2 regions of the Alteromonas australica genome follow, and region 2 is predicted to be linked to the other one. Evidence: predicted binding sites of a transcription regulator. Region 2 holds the regulator's gene; the other holds the start of a gene.
The links. Region 2 encodes LexA, which represses DNA repair genes until DNA is damaged. Its sites were predicted from a motif close to TACTGTATNNNNATACAGTA; they were not measured.
Positions count from the first base shown of each region.

Region 1: the regulator LexA is predicted to act here: its motif matches at 6,118-6,137, upstream of imuA (translesion DNA synthesis-associated protein ImuA).

Region 1 is NZ_CP008849.1:35,844-51,848, reverse strand. Features, by position in the region: gene EP13_RS00235 (CDP-glycerol glycerophosphotransferase family protein) at 1-531, opposite strand, end outside; gene EP13_RS19315 (adenylyltransferase/cytidyltransferase family protein) at 649-1,488, shown strand; gene EP13_RS00220 (M28 family metallopeptidase) at 1,576-3,213, opposite strand; gene EP13_RS00215 (DUF1820 family protein) at 3,372-3,707, shown strand; gene EP13_RS00210 (DUF885 domain-containing protein) at 3,750-5,510, shown strand; gene EP13_RS00205 (hypothetical protein) at 5,507-6,022, shown strand; gene imuA (translesion DNA synthesis-associated protein ImuA) at 6,149-6,832, shown strand; gene EP13_RS00195 (Y-family DNA polymerase) at 6,835-8,235, shown strand; gene EP13_RS00190 (error-prone DNA polymerase) at 8,235-11,306, shown strand; gene EP13_RS00185 (type 2 periplasmic-binding domain-containing protein) at 11,353-12,144, shown strand; gene EP13_RS00180 (substrate-binding periplasmic protein) at 12,247-12,981, shown strand; gene EP13_RS00175 (acyloxyacyl hydrolase) at 13,145-13,672, shown strand; gene EP13_RS00170 (DUF2785 domain-containing protein) at 13,831-14,682, shown strand; rRNA gene rrf (5S ribosomal RNA) at 14,766-14,881, opposite strand; rRNA gene EP13_RS00160 (23S ribosomal RNA) at 14,922-16,005, opposite strand, start outside.
Region 2 is NZ_CP008849.1:4,221,170-4,237,174, forward strand. Features, by position in the region: gene EP13_RS18405 (hypothetical protein) at 1-285, opposite strand, end outside; gene EP13_RS18410 (SURF1 family protein) at 278-985, opposite strand; gene EP13_RS18415 (DUF2909 domain-containing protein) at 1,018-1,227, shown strand; gene EP13_RS18420 (cytochrome c oxidase subunit 3) at 1,248-2,129, opposite strand; gene EP13_RS18425 (cytochrome c oxidase assembly protein) at 2,151-2,738, opposite strand; gene ctaD (cytochrome c oxidase subunit I) at 2,757-4,370, opposite strand; gene coxB (cytochrome c oxidase subunit II) at 4,380-5,456, opposite strand; gene lexA (transcriptional repressor LexA) at 6,135-6,761, opposite strand; gene EP13_RS18445 (TonB-dependent receptor) at 6,901-9,012, opposite strand; gene EP13_RS18450 (GNAT family N-acetyltransferase) at 9,236-9,718, shown strand; gene plsB (glycerol-3-phosphate 1-O-acyltransferase PlsB) at 9,844-12,291, shown strand; gene ilvA (threonine ammonia-lyase, biosynthetic) at 12,383-13,921, opposite strand; gene ilvD (dihydroxy-acid dehydratase) at 13,918-15,768, opposite strand.

The DNA.
Region 1 (16,005 bases), 120 kb from region 2:
AAAAGTAGGGGCAAACAGCAGCGTCTTTTTGCTTTTGTCTAAACCTAGCTTGGCATAATCGAGCCCGGCCTCTGTGTTGTTGTAAAGCGGATCGAGTTTGGAGAAGCCCACCTGCACAAAGTTGTCGTTGGGATATAGCTCTCTTATTTTTTTAAGCCTAAACTCACCCTCAATAAAACGCACGGTCATTGGGGTTACCGACTTATGATAATAGCTGGGTTTTGGGCCTACGCCATGCCCTAACTGAGCGGTTTTGCTGGCTTGATGGATTTCATCTAAGTACGCAAAAGCGTTACCAAAAAAGATCCAGTCTGGCTTATGTTCTACGTAATAGTCTCGGGCAGACTTGTCGTCTTCTACCCAATGATAGTTATAGGCAAGCGCGGTGAGTACTTGCGTAAATTTATCTTCGCTATTCTTATTTTTATAGCAAACAAACGTTATCTGATGCCCTCGTCGAGTGAGTTCTTCACAAATAGGAAGAAATTGAGGCAAGTAGTAGACATTCACGGTGTCAAAAACAATATTCATACAGATAATTAGACTCTTTTTACAATAAGAAAAGTAACTTTGTAAATTTGCTAACTAGCGTAACTCTTTGTTTATATTATAATGAGATGTCAATTTATAAACTAATCGTTGAGAGCCATGCTAAACGCCACATTATCAAAGTTCGGATACCCAGAAAGCCTTATTAAGACTTACGATTACTGGCATGTACTCTTAAGACCAGGCCAAGTCACTATTGGTTCTTTGGTACTTATTTGCAAAGAAGATGTCTATCAATATGCCGATATCTCTGAAGAGGCTGCTAGAGAGCAAAAACAGGTTATTGCTGATATCGAGAGGATACTGAAAAAGCGCTTCAACTTCAGCAAAATTAATTACCTTATGCTGATGATGGTCGATCCCGCCGTGCATTTTCATGTTATTCCACGTTACGATAGCCCTGTCACATTTTGTGAGAAGCAATTTGAAGACACCAGCTGGCCTAGCCCACCTAACTTAAAATCTGTCTTGCCTTTAGATGACATTTATCGTGATGAGTTGTTATCTACCCTTAAGGCCGACTTTGCATTGCTTTCTGTTCCGCAAATCAGTTCAGGTAAGAAGTACGGTCGTATGTATACCTCAGGGTGCTTTGATATTTTCCATCAAGGCCATCTCAATATCCTGAAAAAAACCAAGCAATTATGTGACTATTTAATTGTAGGCGTGTCTACCGATGAGTTAATTATTCAGTCGAAAGGTCGCCCTCCCCTCATTCCATTTGAAGAGCGAATTTCTATATTAGAGTCAAACCGCTATGTGGACGAAGTTATCCCACAAGTCGATAAGAATAAGCAAAAAGTGGTGGATGAATATCGTATTGATGCTATCTCGGTGGGGTCGGATTGGAAGGGTAAATACCCAAGCGTCACTTGTGAAATGGTGTATTTTGACTATACGCCAAATGTTAGCTCTACCGTATTAAAGCGCAAGCTGTAAGCCGTTAGCCGTTAGCCGTTAGCCGCGAGAATAGCGATAAAGAAAGAAGAGCCAGACTGATGATGTCTGGCTCTTTTTTTTACTGTCTTATTGACCGAAGGTGGTACCGAAGAAGTCGCCTTCATTCCAGCTTGGCTTGTCTTCTTGGTTTGCCAGTGTCCAACCAATTTGTGCATTTACCTTGGTAAAGGTTTCTGCTGCATTCCAGTTAAACGGCTGGTGAATATCGTCGCTAGGCTTGTGGTAGTGAGTTGATAAAAACTGACCGAATACCTTGCTTCCATCCACATTAGGATCTTTCGATTTTAGGCCTGGTACCATAAACACCGCAGGCACACCTTGCTTTACAAACGCATAGTGATCAGAGCGAGTGAATAAGGCTTGTTCTGGCCATGGGTCTGGGCTTAGTTCAATATCTGCGTTAGCAGCGGCCTTTTCCACCGAGTCTTGTAAATCGCTGTGGTTTGCACCAAAGGCGATAACATCTGCAAACTCGTAAGTTAAAATAGGCATGTCTAGGTTAACGTTAGCCACCATTGAAGTAACAGGAACGGTCGGGTTACGGGCAAAGTAGTCTGCACCTAATAAGCCTTTTTCTTCACCCGTTACCGAAACGAATAAAATTGAGCGTTTAGGCTTTTCTTTCATTTCGCTAAACAAACGCGCCGTTTCAAGCATCACAGAGGTACCAGAGGCATTGTCCATGGCACCGTTATTGATGTTGTCTTTCTTTACCGTTTTCGCAAAACCAATGTGGTCTGAGTGTGCAGAGAATACCACGTACTCGTTTTTCAGAGTGGGGTCTGAACCTTCTAGCATACCTACTACGTTGGGGCTGCTTACCACTTCGTGAGTACTTTGTTTACTAAGAGAAACTGTACCTGGTAGTTCAAAACCTTTAGGCACTTTGTCTGCTTCTAGTTCAGCATACACTTCTTCTAGCGAGTGCTCTGCGCCGTCAAATAAGGTTTTTGCTGCCCCTTCACTAAGGTAAGCACCACCTTTTATTTGTGCAAAGGTATTCGCTGGCTCACCGTCTTCGTTTAGCCATGCCATACGGGGAGTATGAATGTAGCTTAAACGGCTTTGATACGGACGAACTTTTTCATTTTTTGGCGTCGTGATGGTGATCATGCCAATAGCGCCACGCTCAGCAGCGTATTTTTGTTTTTGATACCCTGAAGCAAAGTGAGCGCCTTCTTCTGAGGGGAAGTCGCCTGGCTTACCGGCAAGTGTTACCACTATTTTGCCGTCTACATCCATATTTTCGTAGTCGTTATGGTCAAGTTCGTCAGCCACAATACCGTAGCCGACAAACACTAACTCACCTTCTACTTTTGCGTCAGTGGAAAGTAGGCTTGGGCCTGCTAAGTATTGCTTGGGGTATTCAAAATTAATGGTTTCGCCGCCACGGGTAAGGGTAAACGCTGGCGATTCTTGAATAAGATTAGCCTTACGAAAGTTAACGCGTTGAACGTAACCGTCGGTCCCAGCTGGCTTCAAACCATATTTAGCAAATTCAGTGGCTATGTATAACGCCGCCATTTCATGGCCTTTCGACCCTGTGTCACGGCCTTCTAACAAGTCGTCTGCAAGAAAAAATAAGTGTGACTTTATTCGTTGTGTATCAGGATTAAAGCCACTGTCTGTCGTTTCAGGTTTTTGTGCACATGCCGACAATGTCATTGCCGCCACTGCACCACCTATAAGTAGTTTTTTTATCATTATGTTTTCACCGTCTTTAAATCTGCCAACATAGTATCGTACAGAAGTGCTTTGGCAATATTTAACCCTGTATTTTTCCATCATTGCCCGTATAAATAGACCAATGTAAACTTCCGCTTCTTTGGCATAGTGTTTATTTGAGCAACTAAGAACAAACCATGAGTAACAACGAACCTTTATATCGAATACAATTTATTAGTCACGGTGAACGCTACGAACTGTACGTAAAAACCCTAACCCAAGGCGCGCTTTTTGGCTTCGTTGAAATAGGTGACTTTGTATGGGACACCCACACCAGTGTAGTGGTAGACCCTAGTCATGAAAAACTGAAGTCAGAATTTGGCGATGTTTCAAAAACTTATATACCTATGCATAATGTCTTACGTATTGATGCTGTGAATAAAAAAGGAACGGCTAAAATTACTCAATTAGACAATAAGTCTGATAAAGTAACGTCATTCCCCCGACCCATATATACACCAAACAAAGAGTAACCCGCCGGGTTTGTTTCCGGCACTAAGGTTGCCGGAGGCCTAATGACTTTTCGTTATTTTTTTGCTTTATTGCTTAGCTTGGCAAGTTTTTCATCACTTGCCACCGCCGCTAAAGATGCCGAATTTTACACCTTGCTAGAGGAAATTTGGCAATATGAACTCAGCGTGTCACCGCTACTTGCATCTCGTCACGGCGACCATTCTTTAGCGGCACAACTGCCTGATATTTCTCCTGAAGCATTAGCTCGCAAGCACGGTATGTGGGTTCAATACCGAAACGCGTTGGAGAAATATAATGTTGATAACCTCTCCAATGACGGTTTTATTGCTTTGCTCATGCAAAAATACCGGTTAGATGATTATATTGATCAATACCGCTTTCGCGCGCACCTTATTCCAATTAATTCGGAATATGGCTTCCACGCTACCATGGCCGGATTACCTCACTTATCTCGTTTCAAAACCGACGAAGATTACCTCGCCTACATTCACCGGCTCCATAGTTTGCCGCCTTACTTTGAACAACAAATTAGCTATATGCGCCAAGGCTTAAAAGAAGGGTATACGCAACCGAAGGTGGTGCTGAAAGGATTTGATGAGGCAATAAAAGCCTATTTAGTTGACCGGCCTGAAGACAGTGGCTTTTATGCGCCTTTTACGTCTTTTCCTGATTACTTTTCAGCTACTCAGAAAAAAGCCCTTAACGCTGCCGGTAGAGAGGCCGTTGAGAAAAGCGTATTACCGGCCTATCAGATGTTTTATCACTTCATGGTAAATGAGTATATACCTGGCGCTCGCCAGTCTATTGCCGCTCAGCATTGGCCCGAAGGCGACGCCTACTATGCTAACCGAGCCAAGCACTACACCACCACGGATATGACGCCGCAAGAAATTCATCAGCTCGGGCTTCGCGAAGTAACGCGCATTCGAGAAGAAATGCAACGCATTGTGGATGAGGTCAAATTCCACGGTGATATCAACGATTTTATTCAATTTCTCCGTGAGGACCCACAGTTTTACGCAGAATCAGCGGAAGACTTGCTAAAAGAAGCGTCGTTTATTGCCAAAAAAATGGACGCTAAGTTACCTTCACTTTTTGAATACTTACCCCGCACCCCTTATGGCGTTGCGCCAGTACCCGATAATATTGCACCTAAGTACACCACTGGCCGCTACATTCATCCTAGTGGCGATGATAAACCTGGTTATTATTGGGTAAACACCTACGCCCTAGATAAGCGCCCGCTGTATGCCTTGCCTGCTCTCACTTTGCATGAAGCTGTGCCTGGCCACCATTTACAGATATCGCTGGCGGCAGAGTTAGACGCGCTTCCCATGGTGCGCCGCAATACTTATATTTCCGCCTTTGGTGAAGGCTGGGGGCTGTATTCAGAGTTTCTGGGGATAGAAGCCGGTATTTACGAAACCCCTTATGATAACTTTGGTCGTCTTAGCTATGAAATGTGGCGGGCGTGTCGCTTAGTGGTTGATACTGGCATGCACACTATGGGCTGGAGCCGTCAGCAAGCGGTAGATTATATGATGGAAAATACGGCCCTTTCTGAGCACAATGTGAATACGGAAATTGACCGCTATATATCTTGGCCCGCGCAAGCGTTATCTTACAAAATTGGTGAGATAAAAATAAAAGCATTACGTAAAAAAGCAGAAAAGGCATTGGGACAGCATTTTGATGTACGTAAGTTTCATCGGGCGGTATTAGAAAATGGTTCGGTTCCCTTGTTTATCTTAGAGCAACACATCAATACATTTATAAAACAACAAAAGGCAATAACACAATGATAGTGGTGGCATTTGCAGTGATGGGAGTTCTTCTCCTATTTTCCGTATACCTTGTGCTTCGCATGCAAAACTTGCAAAGGGAATTAGCCCTTACACGCACCTCGGCAAAACAAAGCAATAGTAAGGTTTCTCATGCGTACCGCAACCTAGTGCTGGTGACAGAAGCATTAGAGAAAAACCTGTCTACTCGCACTGAAAACGCCTTTAAACGCAGGCTTATTAATGCCCAGCAGCATGCTGCTTTTATGGTGCTTATGAGTAACTTTTCCACCATTGTAATGGCCTGCTGTGAAAAAGGAGCTTCCCTTGAAGAAGCGCTTAATCAGGTGTTAAAAAATGAAGAATTAAGCCTGACAGACCTGCAAGAAGTACTAAAGGAAATGCCAAGTAATGTTCGAATGGCTTGGTCTAAAAACTCAGCTGATGGGTTTATTGCCGCTTGTCAGCTTATTACAATCACCATCAGTGGCACCACAAAGTCGGCTGCACAAAAAGAAAACCAAGCGTCTTAGTTACCCTTCCTTTATTTCTATTTTTCATTGAGTTAGCTAAAAGGCAGCGTGAAACGCTGCCGCTTTGCTTGAAAACCCAAGTACGTACATTATAATACTGTACATGCATACAGTATTATAGTGTTTATGAAAGACCCATTATCTCTTTTACATAACAATCCAAACCTATGGCGAGCCCGTGATCAGCATGGCGCATGCGCACGTTTTGCCTTGGGTGTGGATAAACTAGATGAGGTATTACAAGGTGGTATTCATACATCAGGCATGATTAGAGTGTCCTGCGCAACAGGCTCGGGGGAATTGTCGCTCTTTAAACAAGTGATTAGTCAGCCTCGGGAGCATAAATTACGTGTATTCATTAACCCACCGGCTGAACTACAAGCCCCTTGGCTTGTTAGCCAAGGCATTGCCATAGAGCAAGTACTGATCATCACTCCCACTAACGACGCCGACGCCTTATGGGCGGCTGAGCAATGCCTTAAAAGCGCAGCATGTCATTGCGTACTGTTATGGAGTAACGCAATATCACCAAAAGAAGCCCGTCGGTTGCAAGTGGCGGCCAGCCACAACGATGCTCTATGTTTTTTATTTTCACACTTGAATAAAAATATGACATCCCTTCCGGTGGTACTTGATATCAAATTAGCCGTAAAAGAAAGCAACATCGTGGTGGATATTCTGAAACATCGGCAGGGCTGGCCAATCAATAACCTTGTTATTCCCTTTACTTGGACGCCTAGCAATCACGCCATTCAATGGGCAATGTTGAATAACAAAAGGAACCCGCGCCCTCTACACTCTGTGAGTTAGTCATGCTTTGGGCCTACTTTCATTGCTACCAACTCACCCTCGACACTTATGTGTCACAGCAAAGTGCATCGCCTTGCCCTGTGCCAACGGTGGTATATAACGAAAAAAATAACGCTGTCGTACAATTAAATCCCCCAGCAAAAGACACGGGGCTAGACGTGGGGTTTGGTTTAGCACAAACCGCCGCCCTTTGTCCTCATGTCAATATTTTAACTTACCGTGCTGAGGCAGAAAGAGACACTTTGATTAGCTTGGCTCACCGATTATATCCATTAGCTTCGGATATTGTCCTTGAAGACACAAATAGCTTGGCAATACGTTTAGATAACTTAGTGCAGTATTACGGCAGCTACGAGGTATTGTGGAGTACCTTAACCCACGAAATCTCTCTCTCAGGCATTCACTATAATTATGCTACAGCGTGGGGAATAGAAGCTGCGCGACTGCTAGCCAAAAATCATCATAATAAAGTGAGTATCCAGACTGCAGATATTAGGGAAAGTCTCTCCACCTGCGCCCTTTCTCAAACAGAGTTAGACAGTAAAGCCATTACGTCGCTAGCAAAAGTGGGCATAACTCAAGTAGGGCAATTACTCAGTATGCCAGTTCACGAATTAGGCCGTCGTTTCACCAATGACACCATTCGCTACCTTACCGCCTTACGAGGAGAGACCTTTCCCACACGACAAGTATTTAGGCCTAGCGATACCTTTGAAAAAACCACCGCTTTGTCGTTTGAAGTAGAAAACACCCAACACTTACAGCCTTACCTTAACATTCAGCTTGAAACCCTGAGCCATTATTTAAGAGCCCGTAACCTTACAACGTCCGCCATTGAATTTCGTATTTCGTTCAGAGAGGTAAGCCCCCTACGGCTGGCGGTAAACGCCGCCTTGCCCACAACAGCACTAAAAGATTGGCTGGAGCTGGCCGTACTCAAGACAGAGCGCTTAGCGTTACCCGCCCCCGCTATTTCGTTAACCCTGACATGTTGCGAATTTGAGCCGACCGCAGGCGACAACGGCGATTTATTCTCGAACCGCTTCACCACATTAGCGCAAAAACAGCTTATTGGCCGCTTAAAAGCAAAGTTGGGCGACACAAGCACACAACAACCTTTGATGGGTAACAGTCATGCCTTTGAGAAAATGTGTACCTATGATGTACAGCATGCCACCGAGACTTACCAGTTTGATGCAGCACCCACCTTTTTGTTTAGCCAACCAAAACCTCTCACGCAAGGCAGTAAAATTTGTTTTGGCCCATTACGATTGCAAACCCTGTGGTGGGAAGAAGAAGCGCAACCACGGGATTACTTTATTGCGCAAACGCTACAAGGCAGGCGCTTACTCGTGTTTAAAGATCATCACAAGCGATGGTGGATGCAGGGAATATATAGCTAATGTACAGCGAGCTTTTTTGCCAAAGTCACTATAGTTTTTTAACCGGTGCATCTTCCCCCGCTCAACTGGTCACCACGGCGTCATTTTTAGGCTACGACGCACTAGCCATAACGGATGAATGCTCGGTGGCAGGTGTGGTACGCGCTTATGCGTCTATTACCCAGCAACGTTTACCCATAAAACTGATTGTGGGTAGCTATTTTGTTTTTGACGACACTTTTGCCTTCGTGTTGTTATGTCCAAATAAGGCCGCCTATTCTGAGCTATGCCGTATCATTACCAATGCCAGAAGGCGCTCGAAAAAGGGGGAATACCAATTAGCGGAATGGGACTTGCGTACTATTCGGCACTGCAAACTCATCTGGCTGCCTAGTACTCAGCAAGCCCACGACGACTATTGGGCCAAATGGCTAAGTCAACACTCGGCTATTCACACCCATATTGGGGCTCAACGTTTACTCGACGGTAACGACCATCACAGGTTTGCGACCTATAACCGCCTAGCACAGCACTACGACTTCCCCGTAGTAGCCTGCACGGGGGTATTAATGCACCATAGCGACGACTTAGCCCTGCAACATGTATTACAGGCTACCCGTGAACATTCCACCGTGAGCAACCTGGGTCGCCATGCAATCAGTAATGCAGAGCGTAGTTTAAGGCCCATCAATAAAATTCAAAAACTCTATCCCGAACGGTGGATAGACAACACATCTGTACTCGCTGGAAGCTGTCACTTTTCACTCAATGAAGTACGTTATCAGTATCCTGCCGAATTGGTGCCTACAGGCTATACAGCCATAGCCTACTTACGCCAGTGTGTTGAAAAAGGCATTCGCATACGCTTCCCTGAAGGCCTGAGCAAAAAAGTACGGGCCATAATTGAAAAGGAAATGAAGCTGATAGAAGAGCAGGATTATGCCTACTTTTTCCTGACGCTTTACGACATTGTGCAATTTGCCAAACAGCAGGGAATTTTGTATCAAGGCAGAGGTTCAGCCGCGAACTCTGTGGTGTGTTACTGCTTAGAAATTACGGCGGTAGACCCTCGGCAAATTAATGTACTATTCGAGCGTTTCATTTCTAAAGAGCGTGACGAGCCCCCAGACATTGATGTGGATTTTGAGCATCAAAGACGGGAAGAAATTATTCAATACATTTATAAAAAATATGGGCGCGAACGCACGGCCATCGCTGCCACCGTCATTTGCTATCGCTTTAAATCAGCCTTTAAGGACGCCGGTAAAGCACTGGGGTTCAATGAGTCTCAACTGAGCTTTATTGTGAAACAAATTAACCGTAGAGACAGTGTTATTCCTTGGCAATCCCAACTGGAGGAGCTTGGCCTTAAGGGAGATGACAAACGCGTAAAGCAGCTGATTAATATCACCGAGCAATTACTGGGTACCCCGCGGCATTTATCACAGCATGTTGGGGGCTTTGTCATTAGTTCAGGCCCCCTTTATGAACTGGTTCCCGTAGAAAACGCCGCTATGCCAGAGCGAACCATTATTCAATGGGACAAGGACGACATAGAGACCTTAGGGCTACTCAAAGTGGACGTATTAGCATTAGGCATGCTTAGCGCAATAAGGCGCACCTTCGCATTAATAAACAAACATTACCCTGTTCCTGTGAGCATTCCTTTCATTACCAAACTGGGAGACGACCCTCAGGTTTTCGACATGATTTGTAAAGCCGATACCGTGGGTGTCTTTCAAATTGAATCACGGGCTCAAATGTCTATGTTACCGCGGCTTAAGCCCCGCTGTTATTACGACTTGGTTGTGCAAATCGCCATTGTCAGGCCTGGGCCCATTCAAGGCGACATGGTGCACCCCTACTTATTAAGGCGTCATGGAAACGAGAGCATTAGCTACCCCTCGAATGAAGTAAAAGACGTGCTATCACGCACCATGGGCGTCCCTATTTTTCAGGAGCAAGTGATTCAACTTGCTATGGTTGCTGCGGGGTTTAGCGGTGGAGAAGCCGACCAACTTCGCCGTGCTATGGCCAGTTGGAAAAAAGACGGCAGAATTTTCGAATTTCGCGATAAATTAATAAAAGGCATGGTAGCAAGAGGCTATGACGAGAATTTTGCCCATAACCTGTTCGAACAAATAAAAGGCTTTGCCGGCTATGGCTTTCCGGAATCTCACTCAGCGTCCTTTGCGGTGCTAGCTTATGTATCCTGTTGGCTCAAGTTTTACTTTCCGGTTGAATTCTACGTGGCGCTACTGAATAGCTGGCCTATGGGCTTTTACTCTCCCTCTCAATTGGTGCAAGACGCAAAACGTCATAAGATTACGGTAATCCCCCCTTGTATCAACCAATCATGCTACGAACATCAGGTGGTTTATCATAAAGGCTATAAGAAAATTCAATTGGGATTAGCTATAATTAAGGGGCTGGGAGAGGCAACCGCCCATGAGTTATGCAGGCAACGCCCCCTTGAAGGGTTTACACGCATTGAAACAATACAAGGCCTAAACATCAGGCGGGACGAACTTGAAGCACTTGCCAGTGCAGGGGCGTTCAATGCGCTAACGGGTAACCGCTATCAAGCGCGATGGCGAATGATGGACAATCAAGCAAGCCTGCCATTATTCGATGACTGTCCTAATAATGATAGTTTGGCCATTACGCCAAATGATGCAGACAACTTACTTGAAGATTATGCGGCTACTGGGCTGAGTACACACGATCACCCTGTGGCATTACTACACCGCGAAAAGTCACTTAACTACATTACAACGGCAGATAAGTTACACGGAAAAACGCACAAGTCGGTGGTAAAGGTACTTGGGTGTGTGACAGGACGCCAAGCACCGGGAACCGCAGCAGGGGTTACTTTCCTTACCCTTGAAGATCACACTGGCAACATGAATGTTGTGGTATGGGTATCTACTGCAAGAGCGCAGCAACCCACGTTTTTAAAAGCGAAGCTACTTCAAGTCAATGGCGTGATTGAGCGCTCTAAAGAGGGAGTCATTCATATTATTGCAGGTAAGCTGATAGACCGAACGCCCTGGTTAGCGTCTTTGTCGTTAACCTCACGGGATTTTCATTAAAGCTGAGACTCGGTGGTAAAACATTAATGCTGAATTGGAGTAACGTATGAAGCAGATATTACTTTGTCTACTGCTTATGCTATTTAGCACGCAACTAAGCGCAGAAAAGTACATCGTTGGCGCGCAAAATATTGGCTACTACCCGCATTATGACTTCTCTGCATCAGAGGACAAAGGCGTAGGCTGGGCCATTCTTGAAGCCTTCTCGGCACACTCTGGCCATGAATTTATTTATCTAAGCATGCCAATACGTCGCTTACAACTGGAGCTACTGAAAGGCCATGTAGACTTTGTGTACCCTGACAACCCTGGTTGGTACAACCAAGTCACTAAAAATACCGACAAGTACTTTTCCTCTCCGCTAACCAACGCCATTACGGGCACCTTTGTATCAAAAGATAACACAGGTAATACCATGGCTCGCATTAAGCGAATAGCGATGCCATTAGGGTTTACGCCAGTGAATTGGCAGCAACAGGTAGACAAAAAACAAACTAAGCTGGTATGGGTATCCGATATTGAGGCAGGAATGTGGTTGGTACAAAAGCGCAGAGTAGATGCGATTGACTTAGAAATGCATGTTGCTTCGCATATTAGCAAAAATGTGAATGGACTGGCGCCTCTCACGTTAGATCTTACCCTACCCCATAATGAAATCCCTTTCATGCTCTCATCATTGCGCCACAAAGGTATTATTGATGAGCTAAATCAATTTATTGAAAATAACCCAAATAAGATAAGGGAAATAAAAAATACATACGGTATTATAAGTTTTCGCAAACTTAAGCCAGAATTGATGAAAGAGCAACGTGTCTCTGAAGCGCAAGTATGGCAATAATGAGTAACGAAGGATGACGTTAACGCGATGAAATCAAAAGTGAACACATGGGTTCTGAGACTAATAGCATTCACTATTTTTAGTGTATGCAGTGCTAACAGTATGGCCGATAAATTCGTTATTGGTGCACAGCGCCTTGACTACTTCCCTCACTATGATTTCACCTCATCCAGAGATAGAGGGGTAGCCTGGGCGATATTAGAAGCTTTCTCTAAGTACTCCGGCCATGAATTAGTGTATTTAAGTTTGCCGGTGAAACGCCTACAAATAGAGCTACAAAAAGGGAATATAGATTTCGTCTTTCCTGACAACCCTCGCTGGGATAACGGTATTCAGGCTACGCAAAAGAAAGTATTTTCCGAACCACTTGTTCACACGCTAACCGGCAGTTTCCTCACTGAAGAGAAACGGGGTCACACTATTTCATCCATTAAAACCCTTGCAGTACCTAAAGGCTTTACCCCGGTTAAATGGAAGCAGCGAATCAATAGTAACCTCGTTAAAGTGATTGAAGTCGACGACGTTTACGAGGGCTTACAACTTGTAAATCAGGGTAAGGCAGATGCGATTGATCTTGAGTATCATGTGGTGGACTATTTTGTAAAACGTTACCCACAACTCGCTGGCATTGAACTGGATATTACCCTTCCTTATAAAGATGTGCCCTTTCAGCTTTCAACCGTCAATCAACCTGAGGTTATCGCGCAGCTGAATCAGTTTTTAATTGAACATGCTAGTGAAGTGTCTCAAATTGTAAAATCCTACCAGATAAAACAACCTGATGCGTTGGTAAAACAGCTTACTCTTGGTATCAACGAAACGGCAAACAATCAGTAGTCGAGCCTTAAGTATTTCCCACTGTAAGAAATACTAAAGGTAAGTAATACTGAAACACCCGCCCATTAGCCCGCTCATAAAAATAAATATAACCAATTGAAAAATATGCCCTTTATTCAGTGGTCATGATTTTGCTTATCTAGAGCATAGATAAGGAGTAATCATGAATAAGGTATTCAAACATTTATTAATTTTCGCATTGTTCACGCCTACCTTAGCGCTTGCTAAGCAAACTGTCAGTGTGGATTACATGCACGGTTTTGACGATATTGATGGCGTGAGGTTTGCGTATCGCCCCGTTGAACAAACGCTAGCGACTGACTGGTTTGGCGATCTTAAGTTGTATTGGGAAGTGAGCGCAGTGGTATGGGAATATGGTGAAGATGATACACACAGTACCAGTTATGGCGTGTCTCTTACTCCGGTATTCATGAAACAAGTAACCACACTTTATGACAAATACCCCGTCTATTTAGAAGCTGGTATAGGCGCTAGTTATATTGGTGATCAAAAGGTTGCAGGTAAAGATATAGGCTCAAATTATCAATTTGAAGATAGGCTAGGTGTATTTATAGAGTTGGATAAAAATCAGCATGTGGCATTACGCTATATGCACTTTTCTAATGGCGGCCTAAACAACGATAACCCTGGGCTAGACTTCCTTAATTTATCTTACGCCTACCACTTTTAAACACCGATTTCTTATGGTCACCGATGCGTTGGGCTCAACGGTTGGTGACCGTATAACGCAATTCAACCTACATTTCCCTAGTACCTACCGCTAATCCATGTCTATTACTCTATAGATAGGCTATGAGTAAGGTATACAAAGAAGAATAAAGCGCCCTTATGAACCTAAAATACACCCTACTATTGTGCGGTATGTGCTACCCATTGCCTGTGTATGCTAACCCAACCCCTGACTGCGATATTGAGAAAAACACTAAAATAACGGCGCAAGCGCCAGCAAGTTTGCTTCCCTGCTTTGCCTCCCCTTCTCCTGCTATAAGGGATGACTACGCATTGACAACATTTAGCCATATTCTGCGCACGGGTCAGGTCAGTGAGGCCGCGCTTGTTAGTATGATATCGGATATTCAAGAACAGTTGCGCAATCCGCGTGCTCAACAGTACCACAAAGCCTTTCTTACCTTAGGGTTAGCTGAAATTGCTCGCGTTGATAGAATTACGCCGTTTCTTAATGAGAGTCAGCGCAAGGCGTTAGTAGAAACAGCAATATTTCTATTTAAAACCACCACAGACTTTACTGGCTTTGATGATAAGTACGGCTATATTCATCAAATTCCTCATACTGCTGATCTAGTCTTGCAGCTAGCGTTAAATGAACGTATTTCTCAACACCAACTTATTGCCTTAGCACAATCATTGAAAACAGTGATCAACCCAAGCCAAGTCGTTTTCTATCACACAAATGAACCGGATAGATTAGCAAGAGCCAGTATTTACCTATTCTTACGAAAAGAGCTAAGTGAAGCATTTATTACTCAATGGTTAGAAGACGTGTCTTTACCCCCCAACGGTAGTTGGGAAGCGGCTTATCAAAGTAAGAAAGGACTAGCAGCCATGCATAATGTGAAGGGCTTTTTAGGGCGACTATTACTGACAAGCTACGATAAACAGAACGAAAGGATTGCACTGGTACACGCACATGCGCTAGCACAGTTAAGACGTGTAAGGTAAAGTAAGAAAGGGTTTTGATGGACTCAAAGCAAGAACGAATTGAATGTGTAGAGAACAAACAGCTTTCCGAATTTTAAGAATTTGCTTGGCAGTGTCCTACTCTCACATGGGGAAACCCCACACTACCATCGGCGCTAATACGTTTCACTTCTGAGTTCGGAATGGGTTCAGGTGGGTCCAAAACGCTATGGTCGCCAAGTCCCTATTAGAAAAACCCGCCTTATGGCGGGTAGGCGTTGTATGGTTAGCCTCTCGGGCAATTAGTACAGGTTAGCTTAACGCCTTACAACGCTTCCACACCCTGCCTATCAACGTCATCGTCTATAACAACCCTTCCAGACCTTAAAGGTCAGGGATGACTCATCTTTGGGCCGGCTTCCCGCTTAGATGCTTTCAGCGGTTATCCGTTCCGAACGTAGCTACCGGGCAATGCCATTGGCATGACAACCCGAACACCAGCGGTTCGTCCACTCCGGTCCTCTCGTACTAGGAGCAGCTCCCATCAATCATCCAACGCCCACACCAGATAGGGACCGAACTGTCTCACGACGTTCTAAACCCAGCTCGCGTACCACTTTAAATGGCGAACAGCCATACCCTTGGGACCGACTTCAGCCCCAGGATGTGATGAGCCGACATCGAGGTGCCAAACACCGCCGTCGATATGAACTCTTGGGCGGTATCAGCCTGTTATCCCCGGAGTACCTTTTATCCGTTGAGCGATGGCCCTTCCATACAGAACCACCGGATCACTAAGACCTACTTTCGTACCTGCTCGACGTGTCTGTCTCGCAGTCAAGCGCGCTTTTGCCTTTATACTCTGCGACCGATTTCCGACCGGTCTGAGCGCACCTTCGTACTCCTCCGTTACTCTTTAGGAGGAGACCGCCCCAGTCAAACTGCCCACCATACACTGTCCTCGATCCGGATCACGGACCAGAGTTAGAACCTCAAGCATGCCAGGGTGGTATTTCAAGGATGGCTCCACGCGAACTGGCGTCCACGCTTCAAAGCCTCCCACCTATCCTACACAAGCAGGCTCAAAGTCCAGTGTAAAGCTACAGTAAAGGTTCACGGGGTCTTTCCGTCTAGGTGCGGGTACACAGCATCTTCACTGCGATTTCAATTTCACTGAGTCTCGGGTGGAGACAGCGTGGCCATGGTTACACCATTCGTGCAGGTCGGAACTTACCCGACAAGGAATTTCGCTACCTTAGGACCGTTATAGTTACGGCCGCCGTTTACCGGGGCTTCGATCAAGAGCTTCGTCCGAGGACTAACCCCATCAATTAACCTTCCGGCACCGGGCAGGTGTCACACCCT
Region 2 (16,005 bases):
GCGACTAGACTCCCGCCCTAATGCTAGCCACACTTGATTGATACTAAAAAGCGCGTTCTTACACGCTTGATCGCAGTCAGTGGGCAACACATACACGAGTCGCCACTTAGGTTTACTGTCCTGCACCATGCTAGAAACATTAATGGTAGGTTGTAATAACTGCCCTTTGTTAGTGGCTGCTTGCTCAAACCAGCCGTGGTCTAAAGCCAGCTTTGCCAGAACCACAGGAAGCACAAACACAGTCACCATTAGGATGAGGGTTTTCTTTGACGCTTTATTACTCATGGCTTGATTCCTTTTTAACAATAGCAAGGCCACCCACCACTACCGCTGCAACTGCAAGGGCAAACCATTGAATGGCATAACCAAGGTGTTTTTCTGGAGGCATGACAACAGGTGTGTAACGACGCAAAAAGACGCTATCTTCACCGGTTAACTCGATAACATAGGGTTGCAGTTTTCTGTCTAGCATCTGCTGAATCCGCGGTACAGACACTTGCTGCACCAGCGCGGGAAAGGTTTGATTAACAGAAGCTGGGTCGCGTACAAAGGGATTAAGACTCGGCTCACTAATTTTCCCTCTTAAATGAGACTCACCTGCGGCCACCTCCACGATAGGTAGAGTACGGGTTAAATTCGGTGCTGCCACCCAGCCAAAATTCACCAGTATCCAGCCCACATTAGTCAGTACCGGGGCAATCACATCAAACCCAACTTGACTATCAACCACTTGATTATCCACTAAAATAAGATGCTGGTTATCGACGTTACCGGTGAAATTAACATCCACATCTCGGGGGTCGTTCAGCTGCAAGGCGGTTAATAAACCAACGGTTTCTTTTTGTTGCTTTTCCGTTATGCTATCCAAACGTTGTTGCTTTTGAGCCATGCGCTGTAACTGCCAAAAACCCAGAGAACTCAACGCAATGACGACAATAAGAATAAACGTTGCAGCAAGCCAAATCCCGGGAGTACGTTGTGTCATCAGCAACCCCTCCCGCTTACTGAGAGGTCATAATGCTGATTAAAATTGTGTTATTTGCTTTAGTTCTATACATGGTGGTAAACCTCTTTTTAGCGATGCGGGTCATGATTAAAAATGACCACAAAAAAGGGCCAATGAGCAAATACATTGGTCGCAGAGTGCTCACGTCAGCCATTATTGTGATTGTTATCTTGCTGGCCATAAGCACCGGATTAATTACGCCAAACCCTCGTCCTTATTAAGGACGTATAGCGGTACAGCGCTACAGCACATACACAAACAAGAAGAGCATGACCCACACCACATCGACAAAATGCCAATACCAACTGCCTGCTTGAAAGGCGAAATGGTTTTCAGGGGTAAAGTGCCCTTTAAGCACACGGAAAAACAGCACAATAAGTATTAGAGTACCCAAGGTAACGTGCATGCCATGAAAGCCTGTAAGCATAAAGAAGGTATTGCCATAAATGCCCGACTGAAGGGTAAGCCCAAGATCACGATATGCGTGGATATATTCTTCAACTTGCAGGAACAAGAAACCCGTCCCCAATAAAATGGTAATACCCAACATGACGGTAAGCTGCTTGCGTTTGTTTTGTTCTAAACCCACATGTGCAAAATGTAAGGTTATGGAGGACACCAGCAAAATGACCGTATTAATGGTAGGCAAGCCAGCGGCACTCATGCGCTCTGTGGTTATGCCACCAGGGGTAGTCGTTAAGGGCCACATAGCTTCAAAAGTAGGCCACAATACTTCATTGGTCATTGCATTGTTTGATGCGCCTCCCAGCCAGGGCACAGCAATAAAACGTGCATAGTAGAGCGCGCCGAAAAATGCAGCAAAAAACATGACTTCCGAGAAAATAAACCAACTCATACCTTGGCGATAGGAACGGCCCAGCTGATCGCTGTACAGGCCAGACATAGACTCATCAATTTGGTTTTTAAACCACCCCACCAACATCACCAATAATACGGCGATGCCAGCAAGTAAAATATGCCCACCGTAACCCGACTCGCCTTTGGTTGATTCAATCACATAGTTTCCCGCCCCTACCGCAATGAGGAAAAGGGCAACTGCACCTACTATAGGCCAGGGGCTTTGCGCAGGTACGTAATATTTTTGATACTCTTGTTGCATCATGCTCTCCTTATCTCAGCTTAGTTACTTTCCAGTTTCAGGCTGAGGGACAATAAAGGGGTTCTGTTTTGGTTTGAGGTCGCCCGCTCTGGCGGTGACGTCATAAAGGGTGTATTGCAACGTAAAATAGGTAATGTCTTCTGGGAGTTGAGGATCCACATAAAACTGCATGGGCATATACGCCTCTGCCCCGGCTTCTAAAGGTTGTTGATTAAAGCAAAAACATTCCGTTTTGTTTAAATACAAGGCCGCGGTGCCAGGCGACACAGAGGGAATAGCTTGCGCGACTATATTTGTTGAAGCGGGGTTTCTTACATAGAAATTAACGGTACTCAATTCCCCCGGATGAACGTTTACCCGAGCGGTTTCAGCTCTGAATTCCCACGGCATACCCGTATTAGTCCGAGTGATAAACTCCACCGTGACGTGACGGTTTTCATCTATTTCTATGGACTGATAAGAGGCTGCTGAGTTCTCCGTTTTACCATTAATGCCAGCAATATCACAAAATACATCGTAGAGGGGGACTAAGGCGAAACCAAACCCAAACATACCAACCACAATAATCAGTAATTTAACGACCATTTTGTTGTTTGCGTTTGCCTGAGTCATGATTTCGCCCCTCTCGTCTTATTTCACTGTGGGAGGTGTTTCAAACGTGTGATAAGGCGCTGGAGATGGGATTTCCCATTCTAGTCCTTCGGCGCCTTCCCATACTTGGTTTGACACAGGCTCACCTTGTTTCTTACAAGCCTTAATTAGCAGGGCCAAGAAAATAAGCTGTGACAAACCAAAGGCGAAGCCCCCTAAGCTAATCCACTTATTAAAGTCTGCAAATTGCAATGCATAGTCGGGTATACGGCGGGGCATACCTGCCAAACCTACAAAATGCATAGGGAAAAAGAGCACATTGACGGAAATTAAAGAGCACCAAAAATGCCATTTCGCCAATCCTGTGTCGTACATTTTGCCAGTCCATTTCGGCAGCCAGTAATACACCGCCGCCATGATGGAAAACACAGCTCCCGTCACAAGAACATAGTGGAAATGCGCTACCACGAAATAGGTGTCGTGATACTGGAAATCCACAGGCGTAATAGCCAGCATTAGCCCAGACAAACCACCGATAGTGAACAACACGATAAACGCAATGGCGAACATCATCGGTATTTCGAAGGTAAGTGACCCACGCCACATAGTGGCCACCCAGTTGAATACTTTAACGCCGGTGGGCACCGATATAAGCATAGTGGCGAACATGAAAAACATTTCCATGTAGACTGGCATACCCGTGGTAAACATATGGTGAGCCCAAACCACAAACGACAGTAGCGCAATGGAGGCTGTCGCGTAGACCATAGAGGCATAACCAAAGAGTTTCTTGCGAGAAAACGTCGGTACTATCTGCGAAATAATGCCAAATGCAGGCAAAATCATAATGTAAACTTCTGGGTGACCAAAGAACCAGAAAATGTGCTGGAACATAACGGGGTCGCCACCGCCGGCTGCATCGAAGAAACTTGTACCGAAAAACTTATCCGTTAGTACCATGGTAACAGCGCCTGCCAGGACTGGCATCACAGCAATCAACAGAAAGGCGGTGATAAGCCAAGTCCATACAAACAAAGGCATTTTCATCCAAGTCATGCCCGGCGCGCGCATATTGAATATAGTAACAATCACGTTAATCGCACCCATAATGGAGGAGATACCCATGATGTGTACCGAAAACACAAACAAGCCCGTTGAATCGTTGCTGTAAGTGGTAGAAAGTGGTGCGTAAAACGTCCATCCAAACGCAGGACCACCGCCTTCCATAAATAGTGAACTTAACAGAATTAAGAAGGCACCCGGAAGTATCCAAAAACTCCAGTTATTCATGCGTGGTAACGCCATATCTGGAGCACCAATCATCATAGGTATTAGCCAGTTTGCCAAACCGGTAAATGCCGGCATGACAGCCCCAAATACCATGATGAGGCCATGAACTGTTGTCATTTGATTAAAGAAGTTCGGTTCTACAATTTGTAGTCCAGGCTGAAATAACTCAGCGCGGATCACCATGGCCATGGCCCCGCCGACTAAAAACATAATAAAAGCGAACCACAGGTATAAGGTACCTATGTCTTTATGGTTGGTGGTAAATAACCACCTCGTTATTCCTTTAGGGATGTGATCATGGTGATCATCGTGTGTGTCAGTCGCCGCAGAACCCGGCGCGATAATATCGGTAGCTTTACTCATCATGCGCTCCTAGTTTCCGTTGGCCACGTCGTTAACATCTTTAGCTTGCACCATATCCCCAGTATTGTTCCCCCATGCATTCCTCTCATAGGTCACCACCGCAGCAATATCTTTTAAGCTCAACATTTTTCCGAACGCCTGCATGGCAGTACCGGCTTTTCCATGCAGCACGATATTGATATGTCCTTCTTGATCTTCCAGAGCCATCTTACTGCCCTTGAGGGCGGGGAATACGCCAGGTAAGCCTTCACCATTAGGCATATGACAAGCGGCACATGTGGCGTTATATACCCGCTCTCCCTCTCGCATAAGCTCATCCATAGACATGTTCATAGACAACAAGCGTTGCTCTTCTTCTTTTGCTCGAATTGCCATGGCCTCTTGTTCGGCCATCCAGGCATCGAACTCTTCGGGGGGCTTAGCAATAACCACTACCGGCATGTAGCCATGGTCTTTTCCACACAGTTCCGCACACTGACCACGGTATATGCCTGGTTCATTCACTTTTGCCCAAGATTCGTTAATAAACCCTGGGTTAGCATCTTTTTTAACGGCAAAATCAGGCACCCACCAAGAGTGAATGACATCGTCGGAGGTAATTAAGAAACGGACTTTTTTCCCTGTAGGGATAACAAGAGGGCGGTCCACCTCAAGTAAGTAGTTTTTACCTTTATCAAACTTGTTTTCTATTTGTTCCCGCTGGGTCGCCAGCAGAGAATAAAACTCCACATCTCTGTCTTGGTATTTGTAGTGCCACTTCCATTGAGAGCCTGTAACGACGACTGTCAAATCGGCCTCGCTGGTATCTTCCATAGCAATCAGGGTTTTGGCGGCGGGAACCGCCATGAAGATAAGAATGAGAAAAGGCACTATGGTCCAAGCAATTTCCACTTTGACATTCTCATGAAAGTTGGCTGGCTTGGCACCGCGAGATTTACGGTGTAGGTACATAGAGGCAAACATAACACCAAACACTACCACCGCAATTGCCACACAGATGAAAAACATCAACATGTGTAAGTCGTAAACCTGGCCGCTAATGTCTGTGGCGCCGTAACGCAAATTAAGAGAGGAGTTTTCACTCATCTCGCTGTCGGCAAATATAGCAGTAGAAAACAGTATACTGGGTATACTTGCCCCCAGCGCGACCAGTCGGGTTATGTGTCGTTTCACTCAGCACCTCCGTAATGGCAGAATTTTTGACGCAACATGTGCGTGCGTTACCCCTGCCTCGTGGTTTTTTGTAAACGAACTCTACCTTTCACTACTTTCCAATCACACAATGATTGTAAAATTAAGTTAGAGCCATTGTTATTATTTTGTTAATCACAGTATAAGAATTGCGCAATAAAACCGCTACGTCTAGTCTTTTCTCAGAAAAAACCATTAAATTGCTCATTTGTTAATCAGCATGATAGGTAAAAACCCGCTGTGCGGGCGAGGTGGAAAGGCGTTTAAGGCAACGTTAAAAGGCTGTTTGAAACGGCTATTTAGAACAAGTTGTTTTTCAAGAAAGGCAAACTTAAACTCAGCAATCAGACACTAACAGCATTTATGTGGATGTTTTCAAACATAAACCGAAGACATTCAGGCGGAAGGTATAGAAAATGAAAATAGGCACATTTCCCATGCTTTTCTTTTTCTGTGTGTACGCGTACTCAAAGTACAAAGCGGTGTTTGATTAGGGTGTTATCCACCAATCGCAATGAGATAGGTAACAAAAAAGCGACCTAAAGGTCGCTTTTTCATCAAACAGGATGAATCTTACATCCAGTCAGCATTTCTAATTACGCCAACGGCAATACCTTCAATAGAGAAAGGTTCAGAGGCAAGATCGACTTTTATGGGTGAAAACTCTTCGTTTTCAGCATGCAAAAGCACTTCACGACCGCGTTTTTCAAGACGCTTTACCGTAACATCTTCATCCACTCTGGCGACCACAACCTGGCCATTGTGCACGTCGGTGGTTTTGTGCACGGCAAGTAAATCACCGTCCAAAATACCGATATCCTTCATACTCATGCCATTAACACGCAGTAAAAAGTCGGCCTGAGGCTGAAATAACGCAGGGTCTACTTTGTAATGAGACTCAATGTGCTCTTGCGCAAGAATAGGCTCACCCGCAGCAACACGACCAATAAGGGGAAGCCCTGCTTCTTCTATCGATTCTTCTTCAAGAGGAATATTTAATTTTATTCCTCGAGACGTACCAGGAAGAATTTCGATGACCCCTTTACGAGCAAGGGCTTTCAAATGTTCTTCAGCTGCATTCGCTGAACGAAACCCCAACTGACGTGCAATTTCTGCACGGGTTGGCGGCATGCCAGTTTCTTGCATGGTAGTTTTTATAAGCTCAAGAACTTCCGTTTGTCTAGCTGTGAGTGGGCGCATAAAAGACCTGTCTGTCTATACAGTTCCTGTAAGTATATACACCTACATATAAATGGCAAGCAGCAAAACAAATTAGTGGCATGATCAAAAAAGGCAACCTCGTCACTGAGGTTGCCTTGTTGAAGGGGCTAACCGATGATTAAAAGCTGTACTGTAAACTAATACGTGCGTTTAACGGTTCACCCGTTGAGATGTTGTTATCGTTATGTGCTGATGGGAAGTAATCCTCATCAAACAGGTTTTCTACGTTAAGCTGGAACTTCAAGTCCTCGCTGTAGTTGTAATACACAGCCGCATCAACCCGAGTGAAATCAGGCAGAGTAACACTGTTACTTAACGAGGCGTATTGCTCAGATTGATAAATTACCCCTAAGGCAACCCGCCACTGTGTGTTCACTTGATACTGATTCCAAACGGTAAGCATATGCTCGGGTAGCTGCGCAAGATCTCGGTTTGCAAGTTCACCGTCACTAATACGACCCATTTCTTGCCCATCTAGATTGCTATACCCTGCATTGATAGTCCATTTTTCACTAAGCGAACCCACCACCTGAATTTCGTATCCCGAGGTTTCAGTACCGGTCAGTATTGACGCTTCTGGATTGTTAGGATCCTGAGCTGTGCCGTTTTCTCGTTCCACTTCAAACGCAGCAGCGGTCACGCTTAAACTGTCTGATACATTCCACTTCACACCAATTTCTTTGTTTTCAAATTCTTCAGCGTCTAAGGCTTGAGAAGTAAGCGAAAGGGTTAAGAATTGATCTCCCGAGCGTGGCAGAAACGATTTGCTATAGCTTGCGTACAAAGACACTGATTCGGCTGGCTTATAAATCACACCGGCTCGAGGAGATACCTGAGAGTCTGAGCTCGTTAATAATCCATTGTTACCATCGTCCGCGCCATTATTCACTTCGATGGTATCCACTACATCTATGTCAAAGTTGTCATAGCGTAGGCCAGCAACCACGATCCAGTGCTCACTGAGCTTGATTTCATCTTGCAAAAATACTGAGGTAAAAGTGACATCTGAGGATCTGTCGCGAACCGCATCGGTTAACGTCATCTCTGGAATCACTAGTGGATCAGAAAACCCAAAGGTTACCTGATCATCTTGGCTATCAGCGAAAAACGCATCTCGACGATCGTTAGCAGTTTCTTGATTACCATATTCCACACCGGTTAACACCGTATGCTCTATGTTACCTGAGGTGATTTGACCAATTAAGTTCACTTGCACTAGCGCATTTTCACGCGCAGTGGTGTCGCGATAACCATCGAGAGTGACGGTACCCGCTTGATCGTCAAAATTAACCGGATAAAGATTTTGGTACGCTTTGTCATAATCGGCAAATTGCAAAGAGCCGTTAAGATTCCAGTTTTGAGAAAGACTGTGATCAACGCGAACCCTTGCTATATGTGCTTCAAGCGTCGTGTTGTTAAAGTCAGGATCACCAAAATATGTGTTGTCGTAACCTTCTAACGGCGCACCATTAAGTGACGGAACGCCCCGGTCCACCAATCGGTCATCATTAACGTATTCATAAGACGCGACTACACGAGTATCTTCGCTCACATGCCATGTGTAAGTAGGGTTAAACGCGTAACGCTCGCCGTCTTTGAAGTCGCGATGGTTATCAATGGCATCGAACACGCCGTTAAATCGAAACGCATTTTTTTCGTCGATCACCTTGTTGGTATCAACGCTAATTGACCCTGCAGAAAACGTATCAATCCCTGCTGACAAGGTGGTGAAGTTTTCTTGGGTGTCGGCCACCTTAGTCACACGGTTAACCACACCACCGCCGCCGCCACGGCCAAACAATAACGCATTGGCACCGCGTAATATTTCTACACGCTCTAAGTTATAAAGTGGGCGAAAATACTGAACATCATCACGTAAGCCGTCCACAAAAAAATCTGCTGTCGTATTTTGACCTCGAATCGTGACTTGGTCCCGATGATCTTCGCCTAACCCAATGCTCACGCCAGGTGTGTACTGCATTACATCTGAAATACTAAATAACGCTTGCTGCGCAATTTGCTCAGCGCTTACGACAGATACTGATTGAGGTACATTTATCAGTAAGGTTGGCGTTTTTACTGCGGTAGCCACCTGCTGACCAAAGAACGCGCCTCTTACGGTAATACGTTCTACGCTTTCTTCTTTACTGTCGGTTTCGTCAGCCAGTGCCACGTTGCCATATAAGGCCAATAACACAGCGGCAGAAATTGCTTTGGTGCTAAGTTTCAAGAATGTCTCCCCAATGCTCAGATGAACATAAACGTTTTTATTAAAGTGTTGATGACGCGAATGATAATAGTTGTTAATAACAATTAAAAGTACATTTAGCAAAAGTTAAACTAATTTATATATTGATGCCATCTCACACGTCTGGGCGATACCGTGGCATACGTACGCCAAGGCCATTTTTCATGCTATATTTGCGCAATGATAAGAATACCCTCAACAATCTATGCTACGTTTTCATAGTTACTCTGATGCACATGCCCCGTATTTCGACGCCATAAATCGACAATGGATAACCGAAATGTTTGTGCTAGAAGCCATAGACGAGCAGGTAATCAGCAACCCTGCTACCTATGTTATTGCGCCGGGCGGGCATATTTGGTTCGCAGAACATCCTGACCTTGGCATAGTAGGCACCTGTGCATTGATGAAAAAAAGTCCAGGGGTCTTCGAACTTACTAAGATGGGCGTGGTCGGTACTGCTAGAGGATTAAAAGTCGGTGAGGCGCTGTTACAGCATGTATTGAGTCAGGCTCCTTCAATTGCTTACAACACCCTTTTTCTTCTCACCAACAGAAAGTGTGAGGCGGCTATCCACTTGTACGAAAAACTAGGGTTTAGACACTGCCCAGATATTATGCAACGCTTTGGCGCAGCGTATGAGCGATGTGATGTAGCCATGCGTTATACAACGCCCAAAACAGCCTAATATTCGTGACGAAAATAACCGTCTATACTGAGCCTTGTATCGCCGTCGCCTAGGTTGGGAATGCGTGTATTTCCTTAAGGTGTGATACACTTTCTCCGTTTTAATTTCATAGGATCACTTAATTCATGTCGTGGATGCGAAAAGTCCTTTTATCGGTATTTCATTATCCTGTTAAATTGTTAGTAAAAGCGCACAGTATTCCCGTCAATGTGGAGACCGAGCTTGGCATAGATAAGGGCAAGCCCATTGTTTACTTGTTGCCAACTAACTCAGTAACTGACCAGTTGGCGTTAAAGATGTCTACACAAGCACTCGGACTGCCCGTGCCCACAGACACATTAACGCTGGCGGGCCGCGAATATCCTTCTACGTTATTTTTGCGTAAAACGCCGCCTATCTTTAGAAGCGCAGCAAAGGACACGGGGATTGAAGATGTCTTTACCGACTTATTCCACCTTCATCGTGACCATGAAAACCTCGACCTTCAGGTGGTTCCCGTTTTTGTATCTTGGGGCAGAGCTCCGGGCAAGGGTAAACCAGGCCTCAGCGATTTAATTGCCGATAATGCCGCAGCAAGTTGGCTACGAAAACTATTCATCGTGTTGTTTTTAGGCCGCGATAATTTTATTAGTTACTCAAAGGCTGTATCTGCCCGTGCCATGTCTAATCAGCACGGTAGTGATCAACGAATAGCCCACAAACTTGTCAGGGTAGCGAGTACTCACTTTCAAAGAAAACGTCAAAGCATGACTGGGCCTACGTTGCTTGAGCGTCAAGAGTTAAACAATAGCGTTTTAGGGTCTGATGCGGTGCGTCGCGCCATGGCAGAAGAGTCTCGCAGCAAAAAAATCAGCCATGAACAAGCCAAAGAGCGCGCACAATCTTATGTGACAGAAATCGCCGCTGATTATCGAGAGGGGCTAATTCGCTTCGGCGACCGCTTACTTACGCGCATTTGGAACAAAATTTACAATGGTATTAGTGTTGGTCACGCTGAGCGCATACGCGAACTCGCCGCCAATGGCCACGAAATTGTCTATGTTCCCTGTCACCGAAGCCACATGGACTACCTGCTACTCACCTACGTTATTTACCACGAAGGCATGGTAACACCGCATATCGCCGCGGGGATCAACCTTAACTTCTGGCCAGTAGGTAAGATTTTTCGACGAGGTGGCGCCTTCTTTTTGCGTAGGAGCTTTGCCGGCAATAAGTTGTATACCGCCGTGTTCAGAGAATATTTAGAATTGCTATTTAACAAAGGCTATTCGGTAAAATATTACCCTGAGGGCGGTCGTAGTCGCACAGGCCGTCTTATCCCTCCCAAAACCGGCATGCTCGCCATGACAATTCAAGCCATGCTGAAAGGCGTCAACCGGCCAGTCAGTATCGTACCTGTCTACATAGGCTACGAAAACGTCATGGAAGTCAAAAGCTACCTTAACGAATTAAAAGGCTCGAAGAAGAAAAAAGAGTCGAATTGGCAGGTGTTTTCAGCCATTAGAAAACTGAAAAACTACGGCCATGGATACGTTAATTTTGGTGAGCCCATTCAGCTAAATCAGTTCTTAGAGAGCCACGTACCCAACTGGCGAGATTGCAGAAATGCTGAACCTGAGAAAAAGCCAGCCTGGCTCACCCCAGCGGTTAACGAGTTGGCTAATAATGTGATGACGCGGATTAATCGCGCGGCGGCGTTAAACGGAATGGCGTTGTCGTCACTGTGCTTATTGTCATCGAAAACTCACACAATGAGTGAAGCTGAGCTGAAACAGTCTATGGGCGATTTTGTTGCCCTGTTTAACACTGTGCCATTTAGTGACGATGCAACTATCCCAGACCTCAGTGTTGACGATCTTTATGCTGAAACCATGAAGTTAGGACGGTTTGATATTAAAGAAGACGACTACGGTCGACTCATTAGCCCTCAACCTAAGTCGGCAATTTACCTCACCTACTATCGCAACAACATTCTGCATTTGTTCGCATTGCCAGGATTGATAATGGCCTGCGTATTTGCCCATAAAGGCACATCGAAAAATGCAATATTGCAGCTTATTGCGGCACTTTACCCTCTTTTACAACGAGAGCTTTTCTTGCATCTATCACAAGACGAAGCGCTTTCACACACCGATGCGTTAGTGACAGCTTTGCTGGATTTAGGGTTGTTGCGGCAAAAAGGTGATGATTTGCTGCCTCCCGGAGCGCAACAAAAGCAATTTCATTCCGCATGGCTATTGAGTCGCTGCATGCAGGAAACCTTACAACGCTATGCGGTGGTGTTAACTATCTTAGATAGGGAAAAGACGATTAGTCGCTCCACCCTTGAACGCACAAGTAAACAAGTTGCAGAACGCTTATCAACATTATATGGCTTAAGCTCCCCTGAGTTTTACGACAAGAACGTACTGTCTAGCTTTATTTCAGCCCTTAAAGACAATCACTGGCTAGATTCCGCTGAAGACGGCAGCTTAAAGTATTCGGAAGAATGTGAAGGCTTACGAGAAGATGTCATGGCGCTAATTTGGCCTGAAATGGCCCAGCACTTAGAAAATGTGGCATTCCATCATTGATGTTGTAAAGCGTAGATGAGTGCACTTTGTGTCGCCCCAGGGTAAACAATGCTTAACCTGGAACGACACAAAGTGCAAAAAACGTTACACCCTAATTGGGTTGTGAAAGGAAAAACTGATAAGCAGGGTCGTTGGTCACTTCCTCTACCTTGTAACCCAGTTCAGCCACATGGGTATTGAAAGCGTCACGACTGTCTGGCGCAATATCGAACCCAGCCAACACTAAGCCCTCTGCCGCACCATGGTTACGATAATGGAACAATGTGATGTTCCACTGTTCACCTATGGTACTCAAAAAGTTGAGTAATGCGCCTGGTCGCTCGGGAAACTCAAAACTAAATACCTGTTCATTCAATATGGTCGGGGGTCTGCCACCGACCATATGCCGAACATGCAATTTAGCCAGTTCATTGTCTGTTAAATTAAAACAATCGTAGCCTTTCGTCGCGAGGTCAGTTTGTAACGTGGCAAACTCTTGCTGCCCGCCTTTTAACTTCACGCCAACGAATATGTGAGCTTCACTGTCACTGGCATAGCGATAGTTAAATTCAGTAATCGCTTTAGCACCAACACACTCACAAAATTGCTTAAACGCGCCTTTTTTCTCTGGGATTTTAACCGCAAACACGGCTTCTTTTTGCTCGCCTAATTCGCAGCGCTCCGACACATAACGCAAGGTGTGGAAGTTGATATTCGCGCCGCATAAAATGCCGCCAAGCTTCTTGCCTTTTAGGTTATGCTGTTTCACGTATTTACGGATTGCCGCCACAGACAAAGCCCCGGCAGGTTCGGCGATAACTCGGGTGTCATCAAAAATATCTTTAATTGCGCCGCAGATTTCGTCGTTAGTCACAGTGAGAGTTTCATCAATAAGTCGGTTGCATAAACGAAAGGTTTCTTGCCCCATCACTTTCACCGCTACACCATCAGCAAAAATACCCACACTGTCTAACTCGGTGGGCTGTCCAGCTTCTTTTGCTTTGATAAAGCACGCCGACTCTTCTGATTCTACCGCAACTATTTTTATACTCGGCTTTAACTGTTTAAGATAAACCGCAATTCCGGCGGCCAATCCACCGCCACCCACAGCAACAAATAGAATGTCTAAATTTGGGTTTTGCTCAAGTAATTCCCGGGCAACCGTGCCTTGACCCGCAATAACGTCGGGGTCATCAAACGGCGGTACAAACGTGTACCCATGAGTGTCGCATAAATGCTTCGCATGGCTACTTGCTTGGTCGAAGCTCGTGCCATGCAGTACCACATTTACATTGTCACCACCGAAACGTCGCACGGCATCTACTTTAATATCTGGGGTGGTTTGCGGCATAACGATGGTGGCTTTTATGCCTTTCATCTTGGCACTATAAGCCAACCCTTGTGCGTGGTTACCCGCAGAAGCCCCAATCACCCCAGCATCTAGTTGCGCTTGTGATAGCGAACATATGCGGTTATACGCACCACGCAACTTAAAGCTCTTTACCGGTTGTTGATCTTCCCGTTTTAGAAAGACGTCATTACCCAATTCTGCCGACAAAAGTGACATGTAGGATAACTCACTGGCCACGGCCACTTCATAAACAGGTGCCAGCAGTATCTTTTTTAGATAGTCGTGATCGCTGACGGTCATAGGTTCTCCAATTTCGTCACATCACGCACAGCCCCTTTATCTGCACTTGTCGCTAGGGCCGCAAATGTTTTCAACGAGGTAGACACTTCACGGACACGGTTTTTCGGGCGCCAAGGTTTTTCACTGGCTTCCATTTTCGCTCTTCGTGCTGAAAGCTCTTCATCGCTTATGGCAATGTTGATGCTACGATTTGGAATATCAATTTCAATCTTATCGCCATCTTCCACTAAGCCAATACCACCGCCACTGGCTGCTTCAGGCGAACAGTGTCCAATAGACAAGCCACTGGTGCCACCACTAAAGCGACCATCAGTCACTAAGGCACAGTGCTTACCAAGGCCTTTAGATTTCAGGTATGACGTGGGATAAAGCATTTCTTGCATACCCGGTCCGCCACGAGGGCCTTCATAACGAATGAACACCACATCGCCAGCTTTCACTTCATCACCTAAAATGCCTGCCACAGCGTCATCTTGGCTTTCGTAAATGCGCGCTGTGCCGTTGAATTTCAAGATAGATTCATCAACACCAGCTGTTTTTACGATACAACCATCTTCGGCCAAATTACCGTATAGCACGGCAAGTCCACCTTCTTGGCTGAAAGCATGCTCAATGGAGCGAATACAACCATTTTCTCTATCATCATCCGCGGTATCCCAGCGGCAATCCTGACTGAATGCCTGAGTGGTTCTAATACCCGCAGGACCAGCACGGAAAAACTTAATGGCGTCTTTATTCTCAGGGTTGGTGATATCCCAGTCGCTAATAACCTCTGTAAGCGGCTTACCCAGTACGTGCTGAACGTCGGTATTTAATAAACCCGCTTTGTGAAGCTCACCTAAAATACCTAAAACACCACCGGCTCGGTGCACATCTTCCATATGGTATTTTGGCGTAGATGGCGCAACTTTGCATAAATGAGGCACGCTACGTGAAAGACGATCGATATCATCCATAGTGAAAGGCACTTCCCCTTCCATTGCTGCGGCCAACAAATGCAAAATAGTATTGGTTGAGCCACCCATTGCAATATCGAGGCTCATGGCGTTTTCAAAAGCACTAAAATTGGCAATATTTCTTGGCAACACGCTTTCGTCATCGTCACCGTAGTAACGCTTACACAATTCTACAATTTGCTCTCCGGCTTTTTTGAACAAGCTTTCACGATCGGCATGGGTTGCCAACATTGAGCCATTACCAGGCAGCGAAAGGCCAAGCGCTTCCGTTAGGCAGTTCATTGAGTTTGCGGTAAACATCCCTGAACATGAACCACAGGTAGGGCAGGCAGAACGTTCGATTTCATCGGTGTCGGCATCGCTAACTTTATCGTCAGCAGCGGCCACCATTGCATCCACTAAATCGAGCTTAATAAGCTGATCAGATAACTTTGTCTTTCCCGCTTCCATGGGGCCACCTGACACGAAAATAACCGGAACATTCAGACGCATGGACGCCATCAGCATTCCCGGCGTTATTTTGTCGCAGTTCGAGATGCAAACAATTGCATCCGCACAGTGTGCATTTACCATGTACTCAACGGCATCAGCTATGATTTCACGCGAAGGTAAACTATACAGCATACCGCTGTGCCCCATTGCAATACCGTCATCTACGGCAATGGTATTAAACTCTTTCGCAACACCGCCGGCCGCTTCAACGCTTCGAGCAACCAATTGCCCCATATCTTTAAGATGAACATGTCCCGGCACGAACTGCGTGAATGAATTAGCGATAGCGATAATGGGCTTTCCGAAATCAGAATCTTTCATACCAGTGGCGCGCCATAACGCGCGCGCTCCTGCCATATTTCTACCTTGGGTAGTGGTTGCAGATCGTAACTTGGGCATAAATCCTTCCCGTTTTAAATAAGCTTAAAAATGTATTTGTTCGACAGTGTCGTCAACATCTCAGTTGTTTGCTATTGGTGCGTATAACCCCATTAATGGGTTATGAACAAGATGAGCGAGTATCATAGCTTGTTCAATGACGTCTTACTTCTTTAAACGCTATGAGACAATATGCCTACGCGCCGACGTACATAATAGCGATATAACATGAGTGACTAGACTATGCTTAGCACTGTC